Regions from separate parts of the Actinoallomurus sp. NPDC052308 genome, predicted to be linked through region 4. Evidence: predicted binding sites of a transcription regulator. Region 4 holds the regulator's gene; each other region holds the start of a gene.
The links. The regulator LexA, encoded in region 4, represses DNA repair genes until DNA is damaged. The targets are predictions, from matches to a motif close to TCGAACANNTGTTCGA.
Positions count from the first base shown of each region.

Region 1: a site for LexA is predicted at 5,035-5,050, ahead of AB0L00_RS33995 (SAV_6107 family HEPN domain-containing protein). Genes of this name have one in related genera too.
Region 2: a site for LexA is predicted at 4,088-4,103, ahead of uvrA (excinuclease ABC subunit UvrA). Genes of this name have one in related genera too.
Region 3: a site for LexA is predicted at 4,691-4,706, ahead of AB0L00_RS37165 (DUF6504 family protein). Genes of this name have one in related genera too.

Region 1 covers NZ_JBFAUM010000021.1:40,106-47,212, forward strand. The annotation lists gene AB0L00_RS33975 (dihydroorotase) at 1-697, opposite strand, end outside; partial or broken gene AB0L00_RS33980 (aspartate carbamoyltransferase catalytic subunit) at 796-1,704, opposite strand; gene pyrR (bifunctional pyr operon transcriptional regulator/uracil phosphoribosyltransferase PyrR) at 1,701-2,237, opposite strand; gene AB0L00_RS33990 (transcriptional regulator) at 2,793-3,287, shown strand; gene AB0L00_RS33995 (SAV_6107 family HEPN domain-containing protein) at 4,431-4,883, opposite strand; gene AB0L00_RS34000 (YbaK/EbsC family protein) at 5,166-5,630, shown strand; gene AB0L00_RS34005 (hypothetical protein) at 5,787-6,917, shown strand; gene AB0L00_RS34010 (hypothetical protein) at 7,041-7,107, shown strand, end outside.
Region 2 covers NZ_JBFAUM010000004.1:496,378-503,484, forward strand. The annotation lists gene AB0L00_RS16915 (Rieske (2Fe-2S) protein) at 1-448, opposite strand, end outside; gene AB0L00_RS16920 (Rieske (2Fe-2S) protein) at 514-933, opposite strand; gene uvrA (excinuclease ABC subunit UvrA) at 1,127-3,973, opposite strand; gene AB0L00_RS16930 (MBL fold metallo-hydrolase) at 4,162-4,980, opposite strand; gene AB0L00_RS16935 (MBL fold metallo-hydrolase) at 5,111-5,764, shown strand; gene AB0L00_RS16940 (MarR family transcriptional regulator) at 5,973-6,428, shown strand; gene AB0L00_RS16945 (hypothetical protein) at 6,496-6,999, opposite strand; gene AB0L00_RS16950 (TerC/Alx family metal homeostasis membrane protein) at 7,090-7,107, opposite strand, start outside.
Region 3 covers NZ_JBFAUM010000026.1:74,364-81,470, reverse strand. The annotation lists gene AB0L00_RS37195 (ROK family protein) at 1-447, shown strand, start outside; gene manA (mannose-6-phosphate isomerase, class I) at 450-1,562, shown strand; gene AB0L00_RS37185 (alpha/beta hydrolase-fold protein) at 1,706-2,740, opposite strand; gene AB0L00_RS37180 (DUF397 domain-containing protein) at 2,875-2,985, opposite strand; gene AB0L00_RS37175 (helix-turn-helix transcriptional regulator) at 3,013-3,903, opposite strand; gene AB0L00_RS37170 (hypothetical protein) at 4,224-4,493, shown strand; gene AB0L00_RS37165 (DUF6504 family protein) at 4,826-5,101, shown strand; gene AB0L00_RS37160 (LLM class F420-dependent oxidoreductase) at 5,156-6,184, opposite strand; cobalamin riboswitch at 6,397-6,519, shown strand; gene AB0L00_RS37155 (putative cobaltochelatase) at 6,580-7,107, shown strand, end outside.
Region 4 covers NZ_JBFAUM010000003.1:123,129-130,235, forward strand. The annotation lists gene leuS (leucine--tRNA ligase) at 1-1,563, shown strand, start outside; gene lexA (transcriptional repressor LexA) at 1,717-2,421, opposite strand; gene nrdR (transcriptional regulator NrdR) at 3,076-3,540, shown strand; gene AB0L00_RS11910 (vitamin B12-dependent ribonucleotide reductase) at 3,613-6,438, shown strand; gene AB0L00_RS11915 (MarR family transcriptional regulator) at 6,700-7,107, opposite strand, start outside.

The sequences.
Region 1 (7,107 bases), on a different contig from region 4:
CCGCGGTCGAGACGTGGCAGACGTGCAACCGGGACCCGACGTGCGCGGCGAGCAGGCAGTCGCGGGAGATGATCGCCTCTTCGGCGACGGCGGGCCAGCCTGCCAGGCCGAGCCGCCCGGAGACCTCGCCCTCGTTCATCTGCGCCTGCTCGGTGAGCCGCGGCTCCTGGGCGTGCTGGGCGACCACGCCGTCGAACGCCTTGACGTACTCCAGCGCGCGGCGCATCAGCACCGCGTCGGACACGCAGTGCCCGTCGTCGGAGAACACCCGGACCCGCGCGGCCGAGTCGGCCATCGCGCCCAGCTCGGCGAGACGCTCGCCCTCCAGGCCGCGGGTGACGGCGCCGACCGGGTGGACGTCGCAGTGGCCGGCCTCCCGGCCCAGCCGCCAGACCTGCTCGACGACGCCGGCCGTGTCGGCCACCGGCTCGGTGTTGGCCATGGCGTGCACGGCGGTGTAGCCGCCGGCCGCCGCGGCCCGAGTGCCGCTCTCGACCGTCTCGGCGTCCTCCCGGCCGGGCTCGCGGAGGTGGGTGTGCAGGTCGACCAGGCCCGGCAGCGCGATGAGGCCGTCGGCGTCGACCACCGTGGCGTCCGGCGCCGTCAGGCCGGAGCCGACCTCGGCGACGACGCCGTCGCGGACCAGGATGTCGGCGGGCGCTCCGCCGAGGATCCGCGCGCCCTTGATGAGGTACATCACGCGTCTTCCCTTCTCGATGCGTCGCCGCCGCGTTTCGCGTCCCCGTTGGGCGAGACGGCGCCGGAACGCGCCGCGTCGCCGCCGATCGCCGGCTCCGAACCGCCGAGGAGGAGGTACAGCACGGCCATCCGGACGGTCACGCCGTTGGCGACCTGCTCCACGATGGTCGAGCGCGGCGAGTCGGCCACCTCCGCGGCGATCTCGACGCCGCGGTTCATCGGACCGGGGTGCATGACGATCGCGTGGTCCGGAAGGGCGGCCAGGCGGCGGGCGTCCAGGCCGTACCGCCGGCTGTACTCGCGGACGGTCGGGAAGTACGCGGCGCTCATCCGCTCCTGCTGGACCCGCAGCATCATCACGACGTCGCTCTTGGGCAGCACGGCGTCGAAGTCGTACGCGACCTCGCACGGCCAGGTGTCCACCGAGACGGGGAACAGCGTGGGCGGCGCGACCAGCGTGACCTGCGCGCCGAGCGTGTTGAGCAGCAGCACGTTGGAACGCGCCACCCGGCTGTGCAGGATGTCGCCGACGATCGTGATCCGGCGCCCGTCGAGGTCGCCGAGCCGCCGCCGCATCGTGTAGGCGTCCAGCAGCGCCTGGGTCGGGTGCTCGTGCGTGCCGTCACCGGCGTTCACGACGCTGCCGCGCACCCAGCCGGCGAGCCGGTGCGGCGCGCCGGAGGCGTTGTGGCGGATGACGACACCGTCGGCGCCCATCGCCTCCAGGGTGAGCGCGGTGTCCTTGAGGCTCTCCCCCTTGGACACGCTGGAGCCCTTGGCGGAGAAGTTGATGACGTCCGCCGACAGCCGCTTGGCGGCCGCCTCGAACGAGATCCGCGTCCGCGTGGAGTCCTCGAAGAAGAGGTTGACGACGGTGCGCCCGCGCAGCGTGGGCAGCTTCTTGATCGGGCGGTCGGCGATCCGCGAGAGCTCCTCGGCGGTGTCGAGGATGAGCAGCGCGTCGTCCCGGGTGAGATCGGCCGCCGAGATCAGGTGGCGCTTCACTTGGGGACCTCCAGCACGACGGCGTCCCGGCCGTCGGTCTCGGCGAGCAGCACCTTGACCTTCTCGAGGGTGCTGGTCGGAAGGTTCTTGCCGACGTAGTCGGCGCGGATGGGCAGCTCCCGGTGGCCGCGGTCGACCAGCGTGGCGAGTTGCACGGCGCGCGGGCGGCCGAGGTCGTTCAGCGCGTCGAGGGCCGCCCGTACGGTGCGGCCGGAGAAGAGGACGTCGTCGACCAGGACGACGACGCGGTCGTCGACGCCTTCGGGCGGGAGCTCGGTGCGGCCGAGGGCGCGGGCGGGGCGCATGCGCAGATCGTCGCGGTACATCGTCACGTCGAGGGAGCCCTGCGGAACGGGCTCGCCCTCGACCTCGGCGATCCGCCCGGCCAGGCGGGCGGCCAGCGTGACCCCGCGTGTCGGGATCCCGAGCAGGACGATGTCGCGGCCGCCCTTGGTGCGTTCGAGGATCTCGTGGGCGATCCGGGTGAGCGCCCGCCGGATGTCGGGGGCCTCGAGAACGGTCTTGTGACTCACATCACTATCGGGTGACGGTCCGTGCGCGGGCACGGAGGCAGCACTCACCTCGATAACCTCCTTTCCCGCCTCTCTGGACGGGTCTTAAAGGACGTCGGGCGCTCTCACGTTAGCAGCCCCGGTACTCTGCCCCTGACACCGGGACCAGCACGTTTACGCTGGTGACGACGCTGCGCAAGCGAGCCGCCGGACGCCGGGCCGTGGGTATGGCAAGCTTTTACCCGGCGGTCGGCGACCCGCGCGACGCGTGGTCACCAGGCCCCGCGAGCCCCGGTGCGCAAGGGTTTTCGCGCTCTCCGAGCCCCTCTTCGGAGCCCCCGCGGACGCCGACTGTTTCGCCGCTTTTTTCCAATCAGCTTGACCTGGAGCGCTACCCGTTTTACCGTCACTGTCCGTAACCATCCCAGGAGATGGACCCCTCGGGCAGTCGGCCCCCCGGCCGGCTGAGAGTGCGCCCCACCGGCACACCCGTCTCGGGGCAGGCGGGAACCACCCGTCCGGGTCCCCCTCCCGGGGCCATATCGACGACGAGAAAGTGAGCCTGGGGGCCGCACGATGCCGTCTGAATACGCAAAGGCTCTCGGCGCGAGGCTTCGCGCCATCCGCACCCAGCAGGGCCTGTCCCTGCATGGCGTGGAGGAGAAATCCCGTGGCCGCTGGAAGGCCGTCGTCGTGGGTTCGTACGAGCGGGGCGACCGCGCCGTCACCGTTCAGAAGCTGGCCGAGCTCGCCGAGTTCTATGGCGTGCCGGTGTCCGAGTTGCTCCCGGGCGGAGCCGCGCCGAGCCCTCTGGGCCCGACGCCCAAGCTCGTGATCGACCTCGAGCGACTCCAGCAGCTTCCGAAGGACAAGGCCGGTCCCCTCGCCCGTTACGCCGCGACGATCCAGAGCCAGCGGGGCGACTACAACGGAAAGGTCCTGTCCATCCGGCAGGAGGACCTGCGTTCGCTGGCGGTGATCTACGACAAGTCACCGACGGAGCTCACAGAGGAACTCATCGGCTGGGGCGTCCTCGACCCTGAGGCACGCCGCGCGGTCGAAGCGTTCTGATCCACCTCCCGGATCATGCGGCCCCTCCGGGCTGCCGCATGAGCCATGCGTCGTGACGGAGCCCGTCCGGTACCCCACCGGGCGGGTTTCTTCATACGACAACCCACCCGAAGGCCCCGCCAAGCGTCCGCCACGGCCCACCCTTGATCACCCGCATCGGCCACTCGTAGGCATCAGCCGCCGGTAGGCATTGGCCGCTCGTAGCAGCAGCATCCACAAGTGACCAAGGCACCGACGGTCGGCGCACCCGTCGCCGCCCGTCAGGCCAGAGCCGACCACGCCCGTCACCGCCCCACCCGCGGTCGGCCACTGGCCCCCATGCCCCCACCGAAGTCGCGGCCGACCCGGCGCGGCCCAGCCGCCATCGACGCGAGTCGCCCGTCCATGATCACCGACATTGCCCGCGCCCTAGCAGCAGCACCCGCCAGTGATCGGCACGTATTGAGGCGACGTCACCGCACCGCAGTACCACGGTCGCCGAGCATTCGGCGCACATCGCACGAGGCATCGAGGCGCCTTGATCACTGGCATTGACTGCGCCCTAGGAGAAGCACCCGCCAGTGATCTGTGCGCGCTCAAGTGCTCAGGTGATGCCACCGCCGCGCCGCCGTACGGCCGCTCCCCTATCGGCCGGACGAACGCCCCCAGTTCCGCGCAGCCACGCCGACAGGTGGAACGCTCGGCAAAGGCCGCCGCATCACATGCGGGATGCGGAGTTCAAGTCGATCCGGTCCCCCCGACCCCGAGCATTCGGCTCGTCATCCGAGGCGCGCCGCACCCAGGTACCCGCCAGCACGGACGAGCGGAGAGCTCGGTGAAGGCGCCTCCACCACAGTCGGGATACGACGTTCAACCTGGTTCGTCCCTGTGATCACCGAGCATTCGGTCCGCCATCCGGCCGGCCGTGTACGGACACCGTCGCCGCCCGTCGGCCCGCCGGAGTCGCGGATGAGCGTCGCCGGACACGGTGGCTCACCGGGACGACGGAGCGGCGGTGCAGGACGGGGGTGGCGCTGCACGACGGCGGTGTCGGGGGCGCGAGGTGGGGACGCCGCGGGGCCCGCCGCTTCGGGGGGAGGTCAGCGGCGGGACCCGCGGGCGTCGACCGGGGCTCCGCGTGCGGAGCCCCTCTCTGGAACGGTCTCAGCCGGCGGCGGGCAGCATGGGCTGGCCCGGGACGCCGAGGGTGGTCTCGACGAGCGACACGAAGATCTCCGCGTCGTGCAGCAGTTCGTCGGCCTCGTCCGCGGTGACCGCCCGTGGCAGGCCGGCCTCCGCGGCGGCGCGCTTGTCGGCGCCGGCGGCGAAGAACGCCGCCCACTCGCGCAGCGCGGGCTCGGCCTCGGGCAGCAGTACCCAGACGCTGCGCGGCCTGCCGCGCGTCCGGGATCCGGGGTCGGCTCGCTCGGCGAGCACGGCGGCGGCGGCGCGGAGCGCCGCGAGGTGCGCCGCGACGTAGCGCAGCGCCGGGGCGGCCGACTCGGCGGCCTCGATCAGCCCGCGGCGCGCTGTCTGGAGGAGTGACATCGCCGATGCGGCGGGCCTGCGCCGGGGTGTCGGATGCAGTGGGACGGCAGTGGACGACCTTGCGGACATGACATGCCTCCTTCCGCTCGGCGGGCCCGAGGGCCCAGGGGGAGCCGGGCGAAGCGCTTCCCCTCGCCCCGCCCGGCCGTCGCATCCCGCCCGGCATCGCGCTGCCCGCGAGACGATCCCCTCGGCGCGGGCCGCGAGTCCCACGCCGCACTCGAACACAGGTTCGAGCATGCATCTCAGTAAAGCGGCCACGACTCCATTCGTCAACGTGTTCGAATAGGTGTGTCTCCGCAGTTCGAAACCCCTTACCCCCCTCGTCACCCCGGGCCGTAAGGTGCTGCCATGCATCCCAACGTCGAACACGTCGCCGCCCGCCTGCGTGAACTGGGCGCCACCGGAGAGGTCCGCGAACTGCCCGAGGCCGCGCCCACCGCGGTCGCGGCCGCGGCTCAGCTCGGCTGCGACGTCGGCGCCATCGCCAACAGCCTCATCTTCGCCGCCGACGGCGAGCCCCTCCTCGTCCTCACCAGCGGCGCGCATCGCGTTGACACGACCGCGCTGGCCCAGCGGATCGGCGCGGCGAAGATCAAGCGGGCGGACCCGGAGTTCGTCCGGGCGGCGACGGGACAGCCCATCGGCGGGGTGGCGCCCCTCGGGCACCCGGAGCCGGTCCGGACCCTGGTCGACACGTGGCTGGCCAAGCACGACGTCGTCTGGGCGGCGGCCGGGCATCCGCACACCATCTTCCCCACCTCGTACGAGGAGTTGCTCCGCCTCACCGGCGGCACGCCCACCGACGTCGACTGATCGCCGCCGTCCCGAAGCCCTCGTCCATCGCTCCGCCGTGACCGGACCTGGACGGTCCGTGACCCGATCGTGCACGCGTCACCGGGGACAACCGCCGAAAGGCGGTGATACAACGGTCACCTGAGGCTCAAGCGCACTCTCCGGAGCGGGTGCCCCATGGCTGGACAGGACGGTCTGCGCGCCAGTGCGGCACGCGACAAGAATTTCGTCGGCATCGACACCGCCGCGATGGCTCGGCTCATCCAGCAGATGACGAGTGCGTCGAACGCCATCACCGCCTGGCTGCGCACGAACGCCGCGCTGCCCCCGAGCGTCCCGCGTACCGGTCTGCATCAGGCGGCGGCGGTGGAGAGCTGGGCCCGCGCCCAACCGGGGATGCTCAGCCGGCGGCGAAGCTACGCGATCGCCCACCTGAGCAAGGGCGCCGCCGACATGCCGCGGGTCGGCACCGGCCACCTCGGCGACCGCTCGGGCGGTACCACGACGGCCGGGGCGGGACACTCCGTCGGCCATTTCCCCGACGCGCACGCCGCGACCAGAGCGGGGTCCGCCGACGCCGCCGCGATCCACGCGGCGTTGGCGGCCGGCCGCCCGATCCCGGTCGCCGTCTGGAAGCGGCTGACCGCCGACGCCGACGACCCGGACTACGCCAAGGGCCTCTACGCACGCCTCGGCCCGGCCGGCGCCGCCGATCTGATCGGTGCCGCGCTCGGTCGCCAGGCGCGTCTGGCGGCGGTCCGGGAGTCGCTGGGCCTCGCCAGCCATCACCTGCGAATGTCCGAGAAGTGGCTGCGCGAGCTCCTCGAGGAGGCGACCCGAAAGGGCGTGCACGACGACGCGGTCCGCCTGCTGGAGCACGCCGGGCTCGACCGGCGCGCGAAGGTCGCCCTCGGGCACATCGGGTTGGCGCACCTGGTCGCGGCGCCACCGGGGCACCGGATCCCAACACCGGACCCTCCGCACGAGGCGATGATCCGTCCCGCGGCGGCGGACCCGGAGGCGGCGGCCGAGCTGCACGCGCGCCACTCCGAGGCCGTACACCGGGCGCTCGCGGCCCACCCCGGATCCATGGTGCTGCAGGCGCTCGCCGCCCATATGACGCCCGCCCATACGACGCCCGCCGATCCGACGGCCCCGCACGCGGCGGCCGGTCACACCGCCGCCGGCCACGACCTCGCCCATCACGCGGCGGCGGGCGGCCACGGCGCGGTGACCGACGGCGCGCCGGGCCGGGCCGCGGGCGCCGCTCATCCGGCGCCCGAGGCCGACGCCGGGAGGGACACATGAGCGAGCGCAGCGAGCGAATCATGAGCACAGCGCCTCCGGTCGCCCCTCCGATGAAGGAGGACGCATGAGCGAGCGCAGCATGGGCACAGCGCCTCTGGTCATCTCTCCGACTGAGGAGGGTCCATGAGTGCTTATCCGCCCGCGCCGGCCACCGTACGACCGCCGACGGCGACGGCCGCGTCGCCGGGCG
Region 2 (7,107 bases), on a different contig from region 4:
TGCGCGGCAGCGGCGTCGCGGCCGGGCCGTTCGCGACGGATCCATCGCTGATCTTGAATTTGCTGCCGTGGCAGGGGCAGTTGATGGTGCCGCCGCTCACCGAGCCGACGGTGCAGCCGCGGTGGGTGCAGACCGCGCTGAACGCCGCGAACTCCCCCTGCTTCGGCTGGGTGACGACGACCTTGCGGTCCTTGAAGACCTTTCCGCCGCCCACGGGGATGTCGGCGGCCTTGCCCAGCGCGCCGTCGCCGCCCGCCGGGGCCGTCGCTCCGCCGCCACCGTGCGCGGAGCCGTCGGAGTCATCCGACGAGCCGCCGCAGGCGGCGAGTGTTCCGGCGACGCCGACCAGACCGACGCCGAGCAGCATTCCGCGGCGCGTCGCCCCGGGTTCGACGCGGGTCTGGGTCTCTTCGGCGTCGGCCGGCGCGGCCGAGGGATCGAACGGCATGTGGTCCTCCTCGTGTTCGGGCCTACATCCGGGTTCCACGAAGGAGCGATGCGTTCGGTTCAACGCTAGTCGACGATTATTCCATCGCCCTGCAGCCGTACCGTGAACTCCTGCAGCGGCGCGCCGGCCGGTCCCTGCTTGACCGAGCCGTCCGCCGCGTTGAACTCGCTGCCGTGACAGGGGCAGGTGATCACGCCGTTCTCGGGGCTGCCGACGGTGCATCCCTGGTGCGTACAGGTCGCGGTGAACGCCTTGAACGTCCCCTGCGACGGCTGCGCCACGACGATCTTCCACTTGTCGATGACCTTGCCGCCGCCGACGGGGATCTCCCCGGTCCGGGCGATCACCTTGCCCTTGATCCCAGGTGGCACGATGGCCTTCGCCGATCGTGTTCCGCACGCGCCGAGGCCGAGCATCCCCGCACCCGCCAGACCCGCCGTGCCCAGCAACCGCCGCCGCGAACAGCCGACCGCTTCGTCAGTCATCGATCTCCCCGGAAAGATCATCTACTACACGCTGTAGTACTTCTCTTCCATGCTATCGCCCGGTTCGGGAGGGGATGAGGGGGTGCCCCCTTCCCCCGGAAGGGCGACGTAAGGGGCAGCCCGGGGCGGTCTCCGGCGGGACGCGAGTCGTCCCGCCGGGAGCCGGGTGGCCGCTGCGTCGTCCGGCCGGACCTTACGGCTGAATACCGAAAATCTTGGCGAGGAACTGGCCGGTGTGGCTCTCTCCGACCCGCGCGACGTCCTCCGGGGTGCCGGACGCGACCACGGTGCCGCCGCGGGAGCCGCCCTCCGGACCCATGTCGATGATCCAGTCGGCGGTCTTGATGACGTCGAGGTTGTGCTCGATCACGATCACCGAGTTGCCCTTGTCGACCAGACCGTTCAGCACGCCGAGCAGCTTGCGGATGTCCTCGAAGTGCAGGCCGGTGGTGGGCTCGTCGAGCACGTAGATCGTGCGACCGGTGGAGCGCCGCTGCAGCTCGGAGGCGAGCTTGACCCGCTGCGCCTCACCGCCGGACAGCGTCGGCGCGGGCTGGCCGAGCCGGACGTAGCCGAGGCCGACGTCGTTGAGCGTCTGCAGGTGGCGGCGGATCGCCGGGATCGCGTCGAAGAACTCCAGGGCCTCCTCGATCGGCATGTCGAGGACCTCGGAGATCGTCTTGCCCTTGTAGTGGACGTCGAGGGTCTCCCGGTTGTAGCGGGCGCCGTGGCAGACCTCGCAGGGGACGTACACGTCGGGTAGGAACTGCATCTCGATCTTGATGGTGCCGTCGCCGGAGCACGCCTCGCAGCGGCCGCCCTTGACGTTGAAGGAGAAGCGGCCGGGTTGGTAGCCGCGCACCTTCGCCTCGGCGGTCGCCGCGAACAGCTTTCGGACGTGGTCGAACACGCCCGTGTAGGTCGCCGGGTTGGACCGTGGGGTGCGGCCGATCGGCGACTGGTCGACGTGCACGACCTTGTCGAGCTGGTCGACGCCGTTGATCCGCTTGTGCCGGCCGGGCACGGTGCGCGCGCCGTGCAGGTGCTTGGCCAGCGACGTGTAGAGGATGTCGTTGACCAGCGTCGACTTGCCCGACCCGGACACGCCGGTGACGGCGGTGAAGATGCCGAGCGGGAACGCCACGTCGATGTCGCGCAGGTTGTGCTCGCGCGCCCCCTTCACCACCAGCTCACGCCCGCGCTGGCGCTTGCGGCGGCTGTCCGGGACGGCGATCTCCTTGCGGCCGGAAATGTACGCGCCGGTCATCGAGCCCTCGTGGGCCAGCAGCTCCTTGACTGTGCCGCTGACGACCACCTGGCCGCCGTGCTCGCCCGCGCCGGGGCCGATGTCGACGACCCAGTCGGCGGCCCGGATGGTGTCCTCGTCGTGCTCGACGACGATGAGGGTGTTGCCGATGTCGCGGAGCCGGATCAGCGTCTCCAGCAGGCGGTGGTTGTCGCGCTGGTGCAACCCGATCGACGGCTCGTCCAGCACATACAGCACGCCGACCAGACCCGAGCCGATCTGCGTGGCCAGGCGGATGCGCTGCGCCTCACCGCCGGCCAGGGTGGCCGACGCGCGGTCGAGGCTGAGGTAGTCGAGGCCGACGTCGAGGAGGAAGCCGAGCCGGGCGTTGATCTCCTTGAGCACCGCCTCGGCGATATGCTTCTCCCGCTCGCTCAGCTCCATGTTGAGCAGGAACTTCGCGCACTCCCCGATCGGCATGGCGGCGACGTCGGCGATCGACCGGTCGTTGACCGTGACGGCCAGCACGACGGGCTTGAGCCGCTTCCCCTCGCAGGACGGGCAGGGGATCTCCCGCATGTACCCCTCGAACCGCTCCCGGCTGGAATCGCTCTCCGCCTCCGAGTGCCGCCGCTGGACGTAGGGGATCACGCCCTCGTACGTCGTGTAGTACGACCGCTGCCGGCCGTACCGGTTGCGGTAGCTCACGTGCACCTGGGTGTCGTGACCCTGCAGGATCGCCTTGCGGGCCTTGGCGGGAAGCCGCTCCCAGGCCGTGTCCAGGTCGAAGCCCATCGCGTCGCCGAGCGCGCCGAGCAGCCGCAGGAAGTAGTCGCTGATGTGGCCGTTGGACCAGGGCGAGATCGCGCCCTCGCCGAGGGTCTTCTCCGGGTCGGGGACGAGCAGCTCCGGGTCGACCTCCATGCGGGTGCCCAGGCCGGTGCAGTCGGGACAGGCGCCGTACGGGGAGTTGAACGAGAACGACCGCGGCTCGAGCTCGTCGAACGACAGGTCGTCGTACGGGCAGTAGAGGTGCTCGGAGAACATCCGCTCGCGCTGCTCGTCGTCCTCGGGCAGGTCGACGAAGTCGAGGACGACCGTGCCCCCGGAGAGCACGAGCGCCGTCTCGATCGAGTCGGCGAGCCTGCGGCGGGCGCTCTCCTTGACGCTCAGCCGGTCGACGACGACCTCGATGTCGTGCTTCTCGTACTTCTTCAGCTTCGGCGCCTCATCGAGGCGTACGAGCGCGCCGTCGACGCGGGCGCGGGAGAAGCCCTTGGTCTGCATCTCGCGGAACAGCTCGAGGTATTCGCCCTTGCGTCCGCGGATCACCGGGGCGAGCACCTGGAACCGGGTGCCCTCGTCGAACTCCATGACCCGGTCGACGATCTGCTGCGGCGTCTGCTTGGAGATCGTGCGGCCGCAGACCGGGCAGTGCGGGTGGCCGATACGGGCCCAGAGCAGCCGGAGGTAGTCGTAGACCTCGGTGATCGTGCCGACCGTCGAGCGCGGGTTCTTCGAGGTCGACTTCTGGTCGATCGACACGGCCGGGGACAGGCCCTCGATGAAGTCGACGTCGGGCTTGTCCATCTGGCCGAGGAACTGACGGGCGTACGCCGAGAGGGACTCGACGTAGCGGCGCTGGCCCTCCGCGAAGATCGTGTCGAACGCGAGGCTCGACTTACCGGAGCCGGACATGCCGGTGAAGACGATCAGCGCGTCGCGCGGAAGATCGAGTGAGACGTCTTTGAGGTTGTGTTCACGCGCTCCGCGCACGATGAGACGGTCAGCCACGGCGTATTCGCTATCCCCTAGAGCCTGGTGGAGGCAGTCAGCTTCAGGCTAACGAGCGGACAGGCCGGTTTTCTTCCGAAAGCCCTCGCACGGCGGTCCCTCGTCGCACCGAAACCGTACACGTGTTCGAAGAGAGATCGCCACCGAAACGCCTGAGGCCCCTGTGGCTTTACCTCACGCCGGTGGCTTCACGCGGGCCCGTCGTCGAGGGCGTGCTCGAGGTAGCGCGCGGCCGACCGCCGGACGGCAGCGGCCCCGTCGGCGGCGACGACCCGTCCCCACCAGCCGCCGTACACGCGCTCGAACGCGAACGGCTCCATCCGGCGCAGCGCGCGGCGGATGATCCGAGGGCGCTCGGGGATCAGATTCGGGTAGCTGTACATGAAACTCACGTACCGGCGGTCCGGGACGACGGTGAAGATGTCGCCGGTGAGCAGCGCTCCCCCGCCGTCCTCGCCGTCGCGCCAGTGCAGCACCTGGCCGCCCGCGAAGTGCACGCCCGCGTTGACCAGCGTCAGCCCGTCGCCGATCTCCCGGGTCTCGCCCTCCCAGAAGACGATCGAGTCGTCCGGCCGGGCCACCCAGTCCCGGTCGGCGGCGTGGATGTAGACGGGCGCGCCGAACGCGTGCGCCCATTCGATCATCGAGCCGTAGAAATGCGGGTGGCTGATCGCGATGGCGTCGACGCCGCCGAGTGCGGCGACCTGCGCGAGAAGGTCCTCGTCGAGATAGGTGATCATGTCCCAGAGGACGTTGCCCGACGGCGTCCGCACCAGCAGCGCGCGCTGGCCGATCGAGGTCGGCGGCTCGGCGCCGATCCCGGCGATGCCGGGGCCCTCCTCGGCGACCCTGCCGCGGTGCCCGGCGGCGCGGAGCTCGGCGAGGGTCGTCCACCGCTGGCCGTCCCACCCGACGTACTGCCGCTCGTCCTCGCAGATCGGGCAGTCCGGCCGGGGAGCGGCGTACTGCACCCCGCAGGTGCGACAGATCGGCAGGTCGTCTTCCATGATCGAAGACTACTTCCGGGCGCACCCGCAGGCCGGCGTCTTCCGGGTCCGCCGAGCGCGCGGCGCGTGGTGGGAGTGAAAGGATGGCAGGCAGGCGCGGTGCGCCCGAGCGCCGATGGGAGGAGAGTGCGTGTCCTACACAGGCAACGTCGAGGTCGGTGGCCCGCCCGACGTACGCGAGCTGCCCGGTCTGACCGTCACCAAGCTGGCGGTCGGGCCCTTCGACAACAACGCCTACCTTCTGCGCTGCACGGCCACCGGTGAACAGGTACTGATCGACGCCGCCAGCGAGCCGGAGCGCCTGCTCGAGCTCCTCGGCGACGCCCCGCTCTCCCGGGTCGTCACCACCCATCGGCACCAGGACCACTGGGGCGCGCTCGGCGCGGTCGTCGACGCGACCCACCCGTCGGTCGTGGCCCACCCCGACGACGCCGAGGCCCTGCCGTTGCCGGTCACCGAGCCGGTCCGGCACGGAGAGACCGTCCGGGTCGGGCAGCACACCCTGTCCGTGATCCACCTGCGCGGGCACACACCCGGATCGATCGCGCTGCTGTACGACGACGGCGACACGCCGCACCTGTTCACCGGCGACAGCCTGTTCCCCGGCGGCCCGGGGAACACCTGGGGAGACGCGACGCTGTTCAACCGCCTCATGGACGACCTGGAGAAGCGCGTGTTCGGCGTGCTCCCGGACGAGACGTGGGTCTACCCCGGCCACGGCAAGGACACCACCCTCGGCCGCGAACGCCCGCACCTTCCGGAGTGGCGCGCCCGGGGATGGTGATCCCGATCACATTGCGCCACGATCACCGTTCCTGAGACGTTGCCCGGATACATCCCGCCGACCTCTGCGGATCGGCGTGTTCGACGCTCGTCCCGATGGTTTCGCGGACGTTCGGGCATGCCGGCCGCCGCGGGGCGGGGATGATGGAAGGAGACGCGCGTGACCAGCGCGTCCGGGACGCGAGCCGGGTAAGGAACAGATGACGGGCGTGACCAGGCCGGCGGCCGAGACCGAGGGCATGACGGACGTGGAGCTCGCGGCACGGCTGCGCATGACGCTGGGCCGGCTGAGCCGTCGCGTCCGCCAGTACGGCCCCCGGACCCTGACGTCGAGCCAGGCGTCGACCCTGTCGAGCCTGGAGGCGCTGGGTCCGGTGCGCCTCGGCGACCTGGCCGCCCACGAGGGCGTCAGCGCGCCCACGCAGAGCCGGTTGGTGGCCTCCCTGGAGGCGCAGGCCCTGCTGCGTCGCACTCCCGACGTCGACGACCGGCGGGCGACCCTGCTGGAGATCACCCCGGAGGGCCGCAGCCAGCTCGAACGGCTGCGCACCGAGCGGTCGGCGTTCCTGGTCGAGCGGCTCGGCACCCTGTCGCCCGAGCAGCGCACGGCACTGGTCGCGGCCCTCGACGTCCTCGAGAGCCTGGCCGCCAGCCCGGGCGACTGACCGGCGGGGCCCCGGCGCCCACACGGCCGGATCACCGGTCGCCCCGGCCGGGCCCCGGCGGCCCGCGCTATGCCTTGCGGTAGGTCCGCTGGGTGCCGGCGAAGAACAGTTCCCTTCCGCCGCTGACGAGCTTGACCTGCCAGTACGAGGCGCCCTGGCCGCTCCGGTCGGAGAGGTCGAACGTCGTGGCGTCGCGTGGGGTGGCCTTGCCGCTCCAGAGCTTCTGACCGAACGCCACCCACTCACCGGTGCCGTCGGGCTGGAACTGGAAGTAGTTCTTCTCCGTGTCCTGGGTCCACTTGCCGGCGAGCGCCCGGAGCCAGGTCCTGGCGTCGGCGGTGCGTACCCGGGGCGTCGCCGGTGCGCTGGTGGGCGGCAGGTCGATGCTGCCGGGCATCGTCGACTCGGCGACCGGCGTCGCGGGTCGGGACCGCGCCGCCGCGGCTCCGCGGCCGCCGTGCCGGCCGTCGCGATCGGCGAGGGCGGTGAACGCCAGGATGCCGACGGCGGCGACCGCCAGCACGACCGAGATCGTCCGCGTCACCGCGGGCACCACCGAGGGCGAGCGCATGCGAACCTTCCCCAGAGTCATCCCCTGTGATCACGGTACAGGGGTCGGAAGGTGATCCGCCCGAAAAGGCGCGGAGGTCACGGCCGCCGGTCAGCGACGGGTACGTCC
Region 3 (7,107 bases), on a different contig from region 4:
GGGCACATCGGGCACACCGTGGTCGACCTCGGCGGTGAGCCGTGCCCGTGCGGGTCCCGGGGCTGCGTCGAGACGCTGACCTCCGGTCCCGCGATGGTGCGCTGGGCGCTCGGCAACGGCTGGACCCATCCGGCCCCCGACGGCGCCGCCCTCGCGGCCGACGCCCGCGCCGGTGACCCGGTCGCGCTGGCGGCGTTCGAGCGCGCGTGCCGGGGGCTGGGCGCCGGGATCGCGTCCGCCGCCGCGCTGTGCGACCTCGACCGCGTCGTCATCGGCGGCGGCGTGTCCCGCTCCTGGGACGTCCTGGAGCCACCGCTCGTCCGCGCGCTGCGCGACTACGCCGGTCTCGCCTTCGTCCGCCGTGTCACCGTCGTCCCCTCCGAGCTCGGCGGGGAGGCCGGACTGCTCGGCGCCGCCGCCCTCGCCCACGACCCGGAGCTGGTCTGACGATGCACGTGCTGGAGAACCCCGTCCAGGAGTACGCCTGGGGATCGCACACCGTCCTCGCCGACCTCCTCGGCCGGCCGTCGCCCACCGAGCGGCCGCAGGCCGAGCTGTGGATCGGCGCGCATCCCGCCGCGCCGTCACGCCTGCCGGCCGGCGCGTCCCTGGACGAGCACATCGCCGCCGACCCGGAGGGCGCGCTCGGGCCCGCCGCGCTCGCCCGGTTCGGGCCGCGGCTGCCGTTCCTGCTGAAGGTCCTGGCGATCGCCGCGCCGCTGTCCCTGCAGGTTCACCCGGACCGGGAGCAGGCCGAGCGCGGGTACGCCGCCGAGCGGACCCCGCCCGGCGACCCGGCGCGCAACTACAAGGACGACTGGCCCAAGCCGGAGCTGCTGTGCGCGCTGACCGACGTGCACGCCCTGTGCGGGCTGCGCGACCCGGGCGAGAGCGCCGAACTGCTCGGCAAGGTCCCGGCGCTCCGCCCCGTCGCCGACCTGCTCGCGGCCGGGGACGTGCGCGCGGCCGTGCGCACGGTGCTCACCTGGCCGGACGCGGACCGGGTCGTGCCCGAGGCCGTCGCCGTCGCGGGAGAGCCGTACGCCTCGCTCGCCGAGCGCTACCCCGGGGACACGGGCGTCGTCCTCGCGATGCTGCTGAACGAGGTGCGGCTCGCGCCGGGGCAGGCGATGTACGTCCCGCCGCGCGTGCCGCACGCCTACCTGTCCGGGACGGCCGTGGAGCTCATGGCCGGCTCGGACAACGTGCTGCGGGCGGGTCTGACGCCCAAGCACGTCGACGTGCCGGAGCTGCTGAACGTCGCCTCGTTCGACCCCGGACGGCCGGACGTTCTGGACCCCGTCCGCACGGCGGGCGAGGAGGTCTACCCGACGCCCGCGCCGGAGTTCCGGCTGTCCCGCGTCGACGCCGCGGCCGGCGCCGTGCTGCCCGCGGGTGGCCCGCAGCTCCTGCTGTGCACCGAGGGCCGCGTCGAACTGCGCCGCGACGGCGACGCGACGGAGCTGACCCGGGGACGGGCCGCCTTCGCCGAACACCGCGGCGGCCCGATCGAGGTCACCGGATCCGGCACCCTGTTCCGCGCAAGCCTCCCCGAGACCTGACGGGGCGCCCGCCGGCCATCCGGACGGGGGTGCCGCCCCGCCGCAGGCCCGGAGGGCCGCCGGCTCTCCTGATCCCTGGCGATCGTTGCGTCCTATTCGCAGCAGTCGCCAGGGATCTGAGAATCGACCCTGCGGGAGCGGATTCAGGGGCTGAGGCGCTCGGCGAGCCAGGCCAGGGACAGGGGGTAGCGGTACTCGATCGCGCCGTGGCCCGCCTCGAACAGCTCGAAGTGCACGGCGTCGTCCTTCACGCCGGCGGCCTCGACCGCGCGGCGGAAGGCCTGGGCGCCCAGGTCGAGGTGGTACTCGTCCTTGGTGCCCGCGTCGATCCAGACGGCCCGCATCGAGCGCAGCGCCTCGGCGTACTCCGGACGCCGCGGCATCAGCACCGGGTCGCGCTCCAGCCACCGCTCCCAGACCTCGGGGATGACGGCGCCGGTGTCGTCGAAGGGCAGGTGGACGGTGCCGTCCTCGTCGGCGGAGTACGCCGACGAGTAGCCGTAGATCTCGATGAGCGGGAAGTCGGTCTCCTTGGTGCCCGCGAGGTGGCCGCGGAAGTCGGCGAGGAACTTCTCGATCGAGCCGTCGAAGGAGTCGCGCAGCAGGCGGGCGAGCGTGGGGAAGCCCGGGCGGTAGCAGACCTCGAAGAGCGCGTCGCCGGCGTGGGTGGCGAGCGCGCCGAACAGGTCGGGCCGCAGCATCGGTGTGATCATCGCGCCGTAGCCGCCGCTGGACTTGCCGCTGATCCCGCGGTGGTCGCGGTCGGGCAGCGTCCGGTAGTGCGCGTCCACCCACGGCACGATCTCGTCGCACAGGTAGGAGTGGTATCGCCCGGTGGCGGGGGAGTCGAGGTACTGGCTGCCGCCCAGCGCCGTCCAGGCGTCGACGTACACGACGATGACGGGCGGGGCCTCGCCGCGGGCGAAGATCTGGTCGGCCAGCTCGGGGAAGGGCTGCCGCCAGGGCGTGTGGTTGCGCCACATCGGCAGGTACCCGGTGTAGCCCTGGATCACGTAGACGGCGGGGTAGCGGCGGTCGGGCTCGTCGTCGTACCCCGGCGGGACGTACACCCACAGCGGCCGCCGATGCGGGTCGCCGAGGGGGTTGCCGCTCAGCAGTTCGCTGGTGAACTCGTGTTCGTCGATGCGTCCGGCGAGGTCGGCCGACCAGGGCAGCATGCGGTCTCCTTTGCGCGACACGGATGGTGCGACCCTAACCCCGTCTCCCCGACGTCCGCCGACCGCCGTCGGCCCTCGGCGGGCCGTGGGCCGCGGGAGCGGGACTCCCGCGGCCGTCTTCGGGTCGTGCCGGCTCAGTCGTCGGAGGCGTCGCCGAGCACGGCGACCTCGACGCAGTCGGCGTTGTTGGAACTACGGCTGCTCTTCCGCCAGCCGACGTCTATGAGATCGGGGTGGCCACTCATCCCCTGGTCTCCTTCCTGGTGCGTGAATCACCCCCGTGGGTACGGGGACGCATTCTTGAACTCGTCCGCCGTTGCCGTGATGAACTCGGCTGACTCGTCGGGTGGCAACGCGGCGGCCCGCAGATGGTCGAACCAGGTCGTGTGACGGCGGACGTCTTTCTCCTTTTCGAGGAAGATGTTCCCGGCGGGGCAGTCGATGTAGACGACGTCCAGGTCGGTGGGGTCCGGGAAGCCGATGATCGTGAAGGCGCCGTCGACGCCGGGGTGGGCGCCACGGGCGAAGGGCAGCACCTGGATGGTGACGCCCGGCAGTTCGCCGGCCTCGAGCAGCCGCATCAGCTGGGACCGCATCACGGGCACCCCGCCGATCGGCCGGCGCAGCACCGCCTCGTCGAGCACGGCCCACAGCTCCAGCGAGCCGGAATCGCGCAGCATGGCCTGGCGGCGGGTGCGCAGGGCGATGCGCCGGTCGACGTTCTCCGGCGTCTCCCCGGGCCGGCCCGCCTTGATCAACGCGCGGGCGTACTCCTCGGTCTGCAGCAGACCGGGCACCAGATGGGTCTGGAACGTTCGAATCGACGCGGCCGAGGCCTCCAGTCCGATGTAGGTGTCCAGGCCCGCCGACGCGGACAGGACCGCCTCGTACTCGGTCCACCAGCCGCGCTGCTGGGCGTCCTTGGCCAGGCCGAGGAGCTGGTCGCGCTGCGAGCCCTCGGGCAGGCCGTACAGGTCCAGCATGTCGCGTACGTCGCGGATGCGGGCCACGGACTTGCCGGTCTCGATGCGGCTGACGCGCGACATGGAGCACTCCAGGTGCTTCGCGACGTCTTCGATCATGAGGCCGGCGGCCTCCCGGAGTCTGCGCAGTTCCATGCCCAGCCGGCGGCGGCGGACGGTGGGGCTACGGCCATCGGTCATGGGGCACCTCCATGGCGAGCGTCCTGCGCGTATTGCGAGGAGAATGGGGACCGGTGGTGGGCGGCGGTGGCTGGGGCCGAAACCCTCGCCTGGGCCGCGCCAGGGCCGTTGAACTGTGCACGGGTGATGCCGAATCCGTCTGATCTATTGGTCCGAAAATACTTGCACGTAAAACGGGGGCAGGACATCCTGACAGGGAAAGTCACTCACCGTTGCCATCTGGGCACCTTTTGCCACCGGATAGGCACCTTACCTGGTTAACGTCCTAGGGCGTACCCCTTCCTGTCGTATCGTCCAAAGCGCGAGAGGGGTGGCATCCCATGGCCGCCACTTCCGGACCCGGGACCGGGCCGCGGCGCCGCCACCTGGAGGCGCTCGCCCGTGAAGTCGAGGCGCGCGGCCTGCAAGGGCTCCTGACCGAGGATCTGATGCTGCGCGTCGTGGACCCGGCCAGCGGGCGCGGACTGCTGGTGGTCGCCATGCCGATGTCCCGGATCCGATGGTCCTTCCTGTGGGCCGGCGGCGGCCAGGCCGACGCCGACGACCCCGCCCGCGCCGCCGAGCTGATCGCACGGACCCTCGGCCGCTGACGCCGCCGCGCTGACGCCGGGCGCTGATGCCAGGCGCTGACGCCGCCCTGGCTTCGCGGTCGAAGGGGGCGCCGTTTCCCGGGTTGGCGTGTCGTCGAGGAGGCTCAGCGCTTCCCGGCCGGGCTCGCGGCCGGGACGCCGCCTGCCGCGACGCCACCCACCTGCTGCGACGCGGCACCGAGGCCTTGACTATCATGTCGAACATATGTTCGAATCTATCGCCTGCCTTCCCCCAGGTTCACTCCTTGTCACCGATCCGAGAGGTGGGCGGCCCGCGTGGGCGGAGCGAGCGATGGACCCGAGAGGTGTACGGACGCGCCGGGTCGCGGGCGATGAGCCGGGTGTACGGCGACCCCGTCGAGGTCTGGCTCACCGACGGCAGGCCCTCCCGCTTCGTCTGGCGCGGTCGGCTCTACACGGTCCTGCGGGTGCTGGACCGCTGGGTCACCACCCGCGACTGGTGGCACGAACGCCATCCCGAGGCCCCGGAAGGCGGCGAGCGCGAGTTCTGGCGCGTCGAGGCGACCCCGGACCGGACGGTCGGGGTGTACGAACTGCGCCACGACCAGGCGACCGGCACGTGGATGCTGTCCCGCGCCTGGAGCTGACGGACCCGCGCGCCCGGCTCGACCCGGCGGGTCGCCGGGCGGGTGGGCGGTCGGTCAGGGCTGTACGAGGTCGCGGATCGCCTTGAGGGTCGGCTCGTCCTTGACGCCGGCGATGAGGAGCGTGGTCACGGGGGACTCCTGCCAGAGCCGGAGCCGCTCCCTGATGCGCCCGATCGGGCCGAGGAGGGAGATCGAGTCGGCCAGCTCGTCCGGCACCGCCGTGACCGCCTCGTCGCGCCGGCCCGCCAGGAACAGCTCCTGCACCCGCGCGGCCTCCTCGGCGTACCCGAGGCGTCCGATCAGGTCCAGGTGGAAGTTGCGGTCCCTGGCCCCCATGCCGCCGATGTAGAAGGCCAGCGGGATCTTGGCGAACTCCAGCGCGGCCGCCAGGTCGTCGGTGACGATCGTCGTCACGGTGGCGGCGATGTCGAAGCCTTCGCGGCGGCCGGCCAGTGAGGCGCCGAAGACCGTCTCGATCTGCGTGGGGTCGACGAAGAGGGGCAGCCAGCCGTCGGCGATCTCGGCGGCGAGGGCGATGTTCTTCGGGCCTTCCGCGCCGAGGTAGACCGGGATGTCCGGGCGCACCGGGTGGACGATCGACTTGAGCGGCTTGCCGAGGCCGGTCACCCGGCCCGGCGCGTACGCGGAGGCCGGCAGCGGCAGCGGGTAGTGCGGGCCGGCGGAGGTGACCGGCTCCGCGCGCCGCCACACCTCCCGCAGGATCCGGACGTACTCGCGGGTGCGCTCCAGCGGGCGGGCGAACGGCACGCCGTACCAGCCCTCCACCACCTGCGGGCCCGACGCGCCGATGCCGAGGGTGAGCCGGCCGCCGGACAGCGCGTCGAGGGTCAGGGCGTGCATGGCGGTGGCGGCGGGCGTGCGGGCGGACATCTGGGCCACCGCGGTGCCCAGCTTGATGCGCGAGGTCCGCGCGGCGTACCAGGTGAGCGTGGTGAAGGCGTCCGAGCCGTACGCCTCGGCGGTGTAGACGTACTCGTAGCCGAGCCGCTCGGCGGCGAGCACCGTCTCGGTCGCGTCCTCTGGATTCCGTTGCCAGTAGCCGACGTTGATGCCGAGCCTCATCCGCACGCCTCCCAGCCCGAAAATAGAACAGGTTCTATTCAAGCAGATCGCCGCTCTCCCGGCAGCGTCCGGCCGTCCCGCGATAACGTGCACCCGCCGTGCGCCCGGCCGCGGCGGCCCTGTCATCCCGTGCGCCGGATCACGGACGACGGCCGTACCTGCGGTGTCGCGCGTCAGGCCGGATATGTCATGCTGTCCTCCGGCGGTACGCGGAGGAACCCGGTGCGAATCCGGGGCTGTCGCGCAACTGTGACCGGGAAGTCCTTCCTCGGGTGTTGGCCACGGCGTGAGCCGGAAGGCCGAGGACGGGCGGTGATCCGGGAGCCAGGAGACTCCGGCCGCCGATTGCCAGGCCACCTACGGGCGCGTTAACCCGAGGAAAGGACGACCACCGGGTGAACACCTATCCGTTCTCCGCCGTCACCGGGATGGCGGACCTCAAGCTCGCCCTCCTGATCAACGCGGTCTCCCCGGCCGTCGGCGGAGTGCTGGTCCGGGGCGAGAAGGGCACCGCGAAGTCCACCATCGTGCGGGCGCTCGCCGCGCTGCTGCCGGAGGTCGCGGTGGTGACGGACTGCCGGTTCTCCTGTGACCCCGACGCGCCCGACCCGCGGTGCCCCGACGGGCCGCACGGCGACGGGGCGGGCGGGCAGGTGCGGCCCGCCCGGCTCGTGGAGCTGCCGATCGGCGCCGCCGAGGACCGCCTGACCGGCTCGCTCGACCTCGAACGCGCCCTCACCGAGGGCGTCCAGGCCTACCAGCCCGGCCTGCTGGCCGCCGCGCACCGCGGCGTGCTGTACGTCGACGAGGTCAACCTGCTGCACGACCACCTCGTCGACCTGCTCCTCGACGCGGCCGCGATGGGCCACTCCTACGTCGAGCGTGAGGGCGTCTCCGTCCGGCACGCCTCGCGGTTCCTGCTC
Region 4 (7,107 bases):
ACCGACAAGGAGAAGACCGGCGTCTTCCTGGGCCGCTACGCGATCAACCCGGTGAACGGCGAGCGCATCCCCGTGTGGGCCTCCGACTACGTCCTGGCCGAGTACGGCCACGGCGCGATCATGGCGGTGCCCGCCCACGACCAGCGCGACCTGGACTTCGCCCGCAGGTTCGGCCTGCCGGTCCGCGTCGTCGTGCACACCGGTGAGGCGGACCCGGGGGAGACCGGGGCCGCGACCCCCGGCGAGGGCGAGCTGGTCAACTCGGGTCCCCTGGACGGCCTGACCAAGTCCACCGCCATCCCGCGGATCGTCGAGATCCTGGAGGAGAAGGGCCTGGGCAAGGCCGCCGTCAACTACCGGCTGCGCGACTGGCTGATCTCCCGGCAGCGGTTCTGGGGCACGCCCATCCCGATCATCCACTGCGACGCGTGCGGCGAGGTCCCGGTCCCGGACGACCAGCTGCCCGTGCGCCTGCCGGACAACCTGCGCGGCGCCGACCTGGCCCCGAAGGGCGTGTCGCCGCTGGCGGCCGCCGCCGACTGGGTCAACGTCTCGTGCCCCAAGTGCGGCGGCGCGGCCAAGCGCGACACCGACACGATGGACACCTTCGTCGACTCGTCCTGGTACTTCCTGCGGTACTGCTCGCCGGGGTACGAGGACGGGCCGTTCGACGCCGAGAAGGTGCGCCGGTGGATGCCGGCCGACCAGTACACCGGTGGTGTCGAGCACGCCATCCTGCACCTGCTGTACGCGCGCTTCTTCACCAAGGTGCTGTACGACATGGGCCTGGTGGACTTCACCGAGCCCTTCAAGCGGCTGGTCAACCAGGGCCAGGTCATCCTGAACGGCTCCGCGATGTCCAAGACGACCGGCAACCTGGTCGACCTGGGCGAGCAGATCGCCGAGTACGGCGTCGACGCCGTACGGCTGACGATGCTGTTCTCGGGGCCGCCGGAGGACGACATCGACTGGGCGGACGTGTCGCCGTCGGGGTCGGTGAAGTTCCTGGCGCGGGTCTTCCGCGTGGCCGCCGAGGTGACGTCCGCGCCGGGCGCCGACCCGGCGACCGGCGACGTCGAGCTGCGCAAGGTGACGCACCGGACGATCGACGAGGTCACCCGGCTGGTCGAGGCGCACCGCTACAACGTGGCGATCGCCCGGATGATGGAGCTGACCTCCGCGGCGCGCAAGGCCATCGACACGGGGGCGGGCGCCGGCGACCCGGCGGTCCGGGAGGCCGCCGAGACCCTGGCGGTCATGCTGTCGCTGGTCGCGCCGTACACCGCCGAGGAGATGTGGGAGCGGCTGGGCCGTACGGCTCCGGTGGTCAAGGCCGGCTGGCCGACGGCCGACCCCGCGCTGCTGGTCCAGGAGTCGGTGACCTGCGTGGTCCAGGTGGCGGGCAAGGTCCGCGACCGCCTGGAGGTGTCCCCGGACATCGCCGAGAGCGACCTGGAGCGCCTGGCGCTGGAGTCGGAGAAGGTCAGGGCGGCCCTGGGCGACCGGGGCGTCCGCAAGGTCGTCGTGCGCGCTCCGAAGATCGTGAACATCGTGCCTGCCTGATCGGCGCCAGGGCGTGTCCGACGGGGATTCGTCGGACACGCCTTAGCCCCGGTTCGGTGCCGTGGCACCGAACCGGGGCTGATCACGTATTCCGCGGGACCGCCACCGTGCGCCCCGGAACGGCCGCGTCGCCGCCGGGGATCCCGGGCGGGATCACATCTTCCGCAGGACCGCCACCACGCGCCCGAGAATGGTCGCGTCGTCGCCGGGAATCGGGTCGTACGCCGGGTTGTGCGGCATCAGCCAGACCTTGTCGTCGCGGCGCTTGAGCGTCTTGACGGTGGCCTCGCCGTCGATCATCGCCGCCACAATGTCGCCGTTCTCCGCGACGGGCTGCTGGCGCACGACGACCCAGTCGCCGTCGGCGATGGCCGCCTCGATCATCGAGTCACCGGTGACGTTGAGCAGGAAGTGGGTGCCTTCGCCGACGAGCTGCCGCGGCAGCGCGAAGACGTCCTCCACGGCCTCCTCGGCGAGGATCGGACCACCGGCCGCGATGCGCCCGACGAGCGGGACGTACGCGGGCGCCGGCCGCGTCGGGGCCTCCTGGCCGTTGGCGACCTCGTACGACTCGCCGTCGGCCTCGGCGGCGATGGCCGGAGATCCGGGCATGCGGACGACGACCGCGCGCGGCCGGTTGGGATCGCGCAGCAGGAAGCCCTTGCGTTGCAGGGTCCGGAGCTGGTGGGACACGCTGGAGGTGCTGGTCAGGCCGACGGCCTCGCCGATCTCCCGCATCGACGGCGGATAGCCGCGCCGCTGCACCGAGTCTCTGATCACTTCCAGCACCTTGCGCTGACGGACGGTCAGGCCGCTCTCGTCGCCCGGGCCGTCGGGCATTTCCCGAACCTTGCTCATGGTGTCTCCGATGGCTGTCTTGCCGGTGACGCGTCGCCGCCGGTATTTCGGTCCCGTAGTGGGACGTTATCGCTTCTGCGGGAAATGATCAAACAGGTGTTCGAAAAATGTGGAATTTTGCGGTCCGGGGTATGTCGCGTTTAGTTCGCACACATGTTCGAAGGTAATTCCCGGGCCGGGTTCGCGGAAGGAGGGCGCCATTGGCGGCCGCGCCTTGCCGCCTCGTCGTGATCGGCGCTCTCGCGCGGCCGGCGCGAAGGGGGTGCCCGCCGACGCGGCGCCGGCGCGCCCGTGGCAGTCTTGGGGGCGCGCGACGCCCGCACCCGCCCGGCCGCCGGCCGGGATGTGATCGACCTCACCGCGACGGGCGTCGGTCGCGTTTCCGCAGGTGATCCAGGATGTACGAGGTCGAAGCGGCCGATCGCCGCCCCCGGGTGGGAGGGTCCGACACGCCGATGAGGGCGACGGATCGCCCTGTGAGCGGCGTCTTCTCGCCGGGTGCCCCATGCGGGTTGCGATGCACCCGGCCGGGCTCTACGGTTGGACCCCAACATCTAGTAGTTACATGGATGTAGTTCACCATAGGTTGTGGTTACGAGGTGAGGTTCGCGCAGTTCGCGCGTGACCCGCTGTCAGGGGGAGGAGTCCGGAGCCATGCACTGCCCGTTCTGCCGACACACCGACAGCAGGGTCATCGACAGCCGCACGGCCGACGACGGAGCCGCCATCCGGCGCCGTCGTTCGTGTCCCGAGTGCGGCCGCCGCTTCACCACCCAGGAGACGGTGCTCATGATGGTCGCCAAGCGCAGTGGCGTCACCGAGCCGTTCTCCCGGGACAAGATCATCGCCGGAGTGCGCCGGGCGTGTCAGGGCCGTCCCGTCAACGAGGACGCCCTGGCCATGCTCGGCCAGCGGGTCGAGGAGGCGATCCGGGCGACCGGGAACGCCGAGATTCCCTCGCACCAGGTCGGGCTGGCGATCCTCGGCCCGCTCCGTGAACTCGACGAGGTCGCGTACCTGCGATTCGCCTCCGTCTACCGGGGGTTCGAGACGCTGGACGACTTCGCCAAGGAAATCGAATCGCTGCGCGCGGCGTCCGGCGGCGACGCCCGTTCCTAGGGCGGCGCCCGGACCGCGGGCTGTACGGGTAATCCTGGAGGTGGGCCTGGTGTGCCCGAGAAGGGGGATGTCATGACGGAGACGGTGAGCGGCTCAGCCCGTCGGGGCAAGGCGGGTCGCAGGGGCCTGAAGATGGAGCGCGTCTTCACGCGGCCGGGCGTCCACCCGTACGACGATGTCCGGTGGGAGCGCCGGGACGTCGTCATGACCAACTGGCGTGACGGGTCGGTGAACTTCGAGCAGAAGGGCGTCGAGTTCCCCGACACCTGGTCCGTCAACGCGGTCAACATCGTCACCTCGAAGTACTTCCGCGGCGCGGTCGGCACGCCGCAGCGCGAGTCGAGCCTCAAGCAACTGGTCGACCGGGTCGTCGGGGTGTACACCGAGACCGGCCGCAAGAACGGCTACTTCGCGTCCGAGGAGGACGCCGAGATCTTCGACCACGAGCTGAAGCACGCCCTGGTCAACCAGGTCTTCAGCTTCAACTCGCCGGTCTGGTTCAACGTCGGCACCGCCTCGCCGCAGCAGGTCAGCGCGTGCTTCATCCTGTCCGTGGACGACACGATGGAGTCGATCCTGGACTGGTACAAGGAAGAGGGCGTCATCTTCAAGGGCGGCTCCGGGTCGGGGGTCAACCTCTCCCGAATCCGCTCCAGCAAGGAGCTGCTGTCCTCCGGCGGCACCGCGAGCGGCCCGGTGTCGTTCATGCGCGGCGCCGACGCCTCCGCCGGGACGATCAAGTCCGGCGGCGCGACCCGCCGGGCGGCGAAGATGGTCGTCCTCGACGTCGACCACCCGGACGTCGAGGAGTTCATCGAGACCAAGGCACGCGAAGAGGACAAGATCCGCGCCCTCCGCGACGCCGGCTTCGACATGGACCTGGGCGGCAAGGACATCGTCAGCGTCCAGTACCAGAACGCCAACAACTCCGTCCGCGTCTCCGACGAGTTCATGCGCGCGGTGGAGTCCGGCGATTCCTTCGGCCTGCGCTCCCGCCGTTCCGGCGAGGTCATCAGCCAGGTCGACGCCAAGGGCCTGTTCCGCAAGCTCGCCCAGGCGGCCTGGGAGTGCGCGGACCCCGGCATCCAGTACGACGACACGATCAACGACTGGCACACCAACCCCGAGACCGGGCGCATCACCGCGAGCAACCCGTGCTCGGAGTACATGAGCCTGGACAACTCGTCCTGCAACCTGGCCAGCATCAACCTGCTGAAGTTCCTGAACGGCGACAACACCTTCGACGTCGAGCGGTTCGTCAAGCTCAGCGAGCTGATCATCACCGCGATGGACATCTCCATCACGTTCGCGGACTTCCCGACCGAGAAGATCGGTGAGACGACCCGGGCGTACCGCCAGCTCGGCATCGGCTACGCCAACCTCGGCGCGCTGCTGATGGCGACCGGCCACGCGTACGACTCCGAGGGCGGGCGCTCGCTCGCGGCGACCATCACCTCGCTGATGACCGGCGTGGCCTACCGCCGCTCCGCCGAGCTGGCCGGCGCGGTCGGCACGTACGACGGCTACGCCCGCAACGCGGAGGCGCACCAGCGCGTCATGCGCAAGCACGCGGTCGCCAACGACGAGATCCGCACGCTCGACGCGATGGACAAGTCCATCCACAGCGAGGCCACCAAGCAGTGGCGGCAGTGCCTCAAGGTCGGCGAGAAGAACGGCTACCGCAACGCCCAGGCGTCGCTGCTGGCGCCCACCGGCACGATCGGCCTCATGATGGACTGCGACACGACGGGCATCGAGCCCGACCTGGCGCTGGTCAAGTACAAGAAGCTGGTCGGCGGCGGCTCGATGCAGATCGTTAACAACACCGTCCCGCGCGCCCTGAAGAAGCTCGGCTACCAGCAGGAGCAGATCGAGGCGATCGTCGAGTACATCTCCGAGCACGGCCACGTCGTCGACGCGCCCGGCCTGCGCCTCGAGCACTACGAGGTCTTCGACTGCGCGATGGGCGAGCGGGCGATCAGCCCGATGGGCCACGTGCGGATGATGGCCGCGGTGCAGCCGTTCCTGTCCGGCGCGATCTCCAAGACCGTGAACATGCCGGAGCAGGCCACCGTCGAGGACGTCGAGAAGATCTACTTCGAGGGCTGGAAGCTCGGCCTCAAGGCCCTGGCGATCTACCGCGACAACTGCAAGGTCGGCCAGCCGCTGTCCGTGGCCAAGAAGAAGACCGAGGAGAAGGTCGAGGAGGCGCCGGCGCCGGCCCCGGTGGTCGAGCGCGGCCCGGTGCGGACCCGCCTGCCCAAGCAGCGGACCGCGACCGTCACCCGGTTCTCCGTCGGCGGCGCCGAGGGCTACATGACCGCCTCCTGCTACCCGGACAACGGGCTCGGTGAGGTGTTCCTCAAGCTCGGTAAGCAGGGCTCCACGCTCGCCGGGGTCATGGACGCCTTCTCGATGGCGATCTCCATCAGCCTCCAGTACGGCGTGCCGCTGGAGACGTGGGTCGAGAAGTTCACCAACATGCGGTTCGAGCCGGCGGGCATGACCGACGACCCGGACATCCGGATGGCGACCTCGATGATGGACTACATCTTCCGTCGCCTCGCCCTGGACCACCTGCCGTACGAGACGCGCGCCGAGCTGGGGATCTTCTCGGCCGAGGAGCGCACGGCGCAGGCGGCGGGCCAGGACCCGGCCTCGCTGCACGCCGAGGAGGACATCGAGCGCGAGTCGCTGGCCCAGTCGGTGCCGGTCGAGCAGCCGAAGGCCAAGGAGCCGGAGGCACCCGCCGAGGCGCACTCCTCGACCGAGCTGATCGAGAGCCACCAGGGCCGTACGGCGGACGCGCCGCTGTGCCTCACCTGCGGCACGAAGATGCGCCCGGCCGGCAGCTGCTACGTCTGCGAGGGCTGCGGCTCCACCAGCGGCTGCAGCTGATTCGGAATGCCCATCAAGGCGTGAAATAGACAGTGCGGAGCGGGGAGCCGACGTGACGTCGGCTCCCCGCTCTCATGCTTTTTCGCCTAAGTGCCCTCTCCCCGCCCGGGCACTGGGCCGCGTGGGCCTGAGCCTGTAGGCAGGGGAGCGTAGACCTGCCAGCTGCGCCAGGTGGCGATCCGGTCATACCTGGATGATCGACCTTCTCGCTCCCTGCTGAGCCTGCTCCTGATGAGTTCAATTAGCTCCTTGGAAGGGTCATCAACTTGTCGAGGTCGTTTTGTCGCGCGGTCGGCTGTGGCGATGTGGAGGGCCGAGGGCTTCGCGCTGTGCCGTGGTGAGCCGGTGGTCTCCGGCGGTGACGGAGTAGGCGCCGGACGCGACGGCCCGTACGGTGACCGGGTCGCCGACCTCCGGATGCCGTTCGGCGCCGCGCAGGGCACTGGTGACGCGGTCCGGATGCCATCCCAACGCCGGGGCGAGTTGCTCGACTGTGAGCGGCTCGCTCGCATGCACCAGTGCGGCGAGCACCGTCAGCATGTCGTTGACGGCCGACTGGTCAGGGCCGCCGGCCATATTGGCGCTGAGTCGTGCGAAGAACCGGGACATGTCGTTCAGCCGGGCCCCGGCCGGTGTGGTGGCCCCGAAGATCTTGACTCCCCGCCGAGC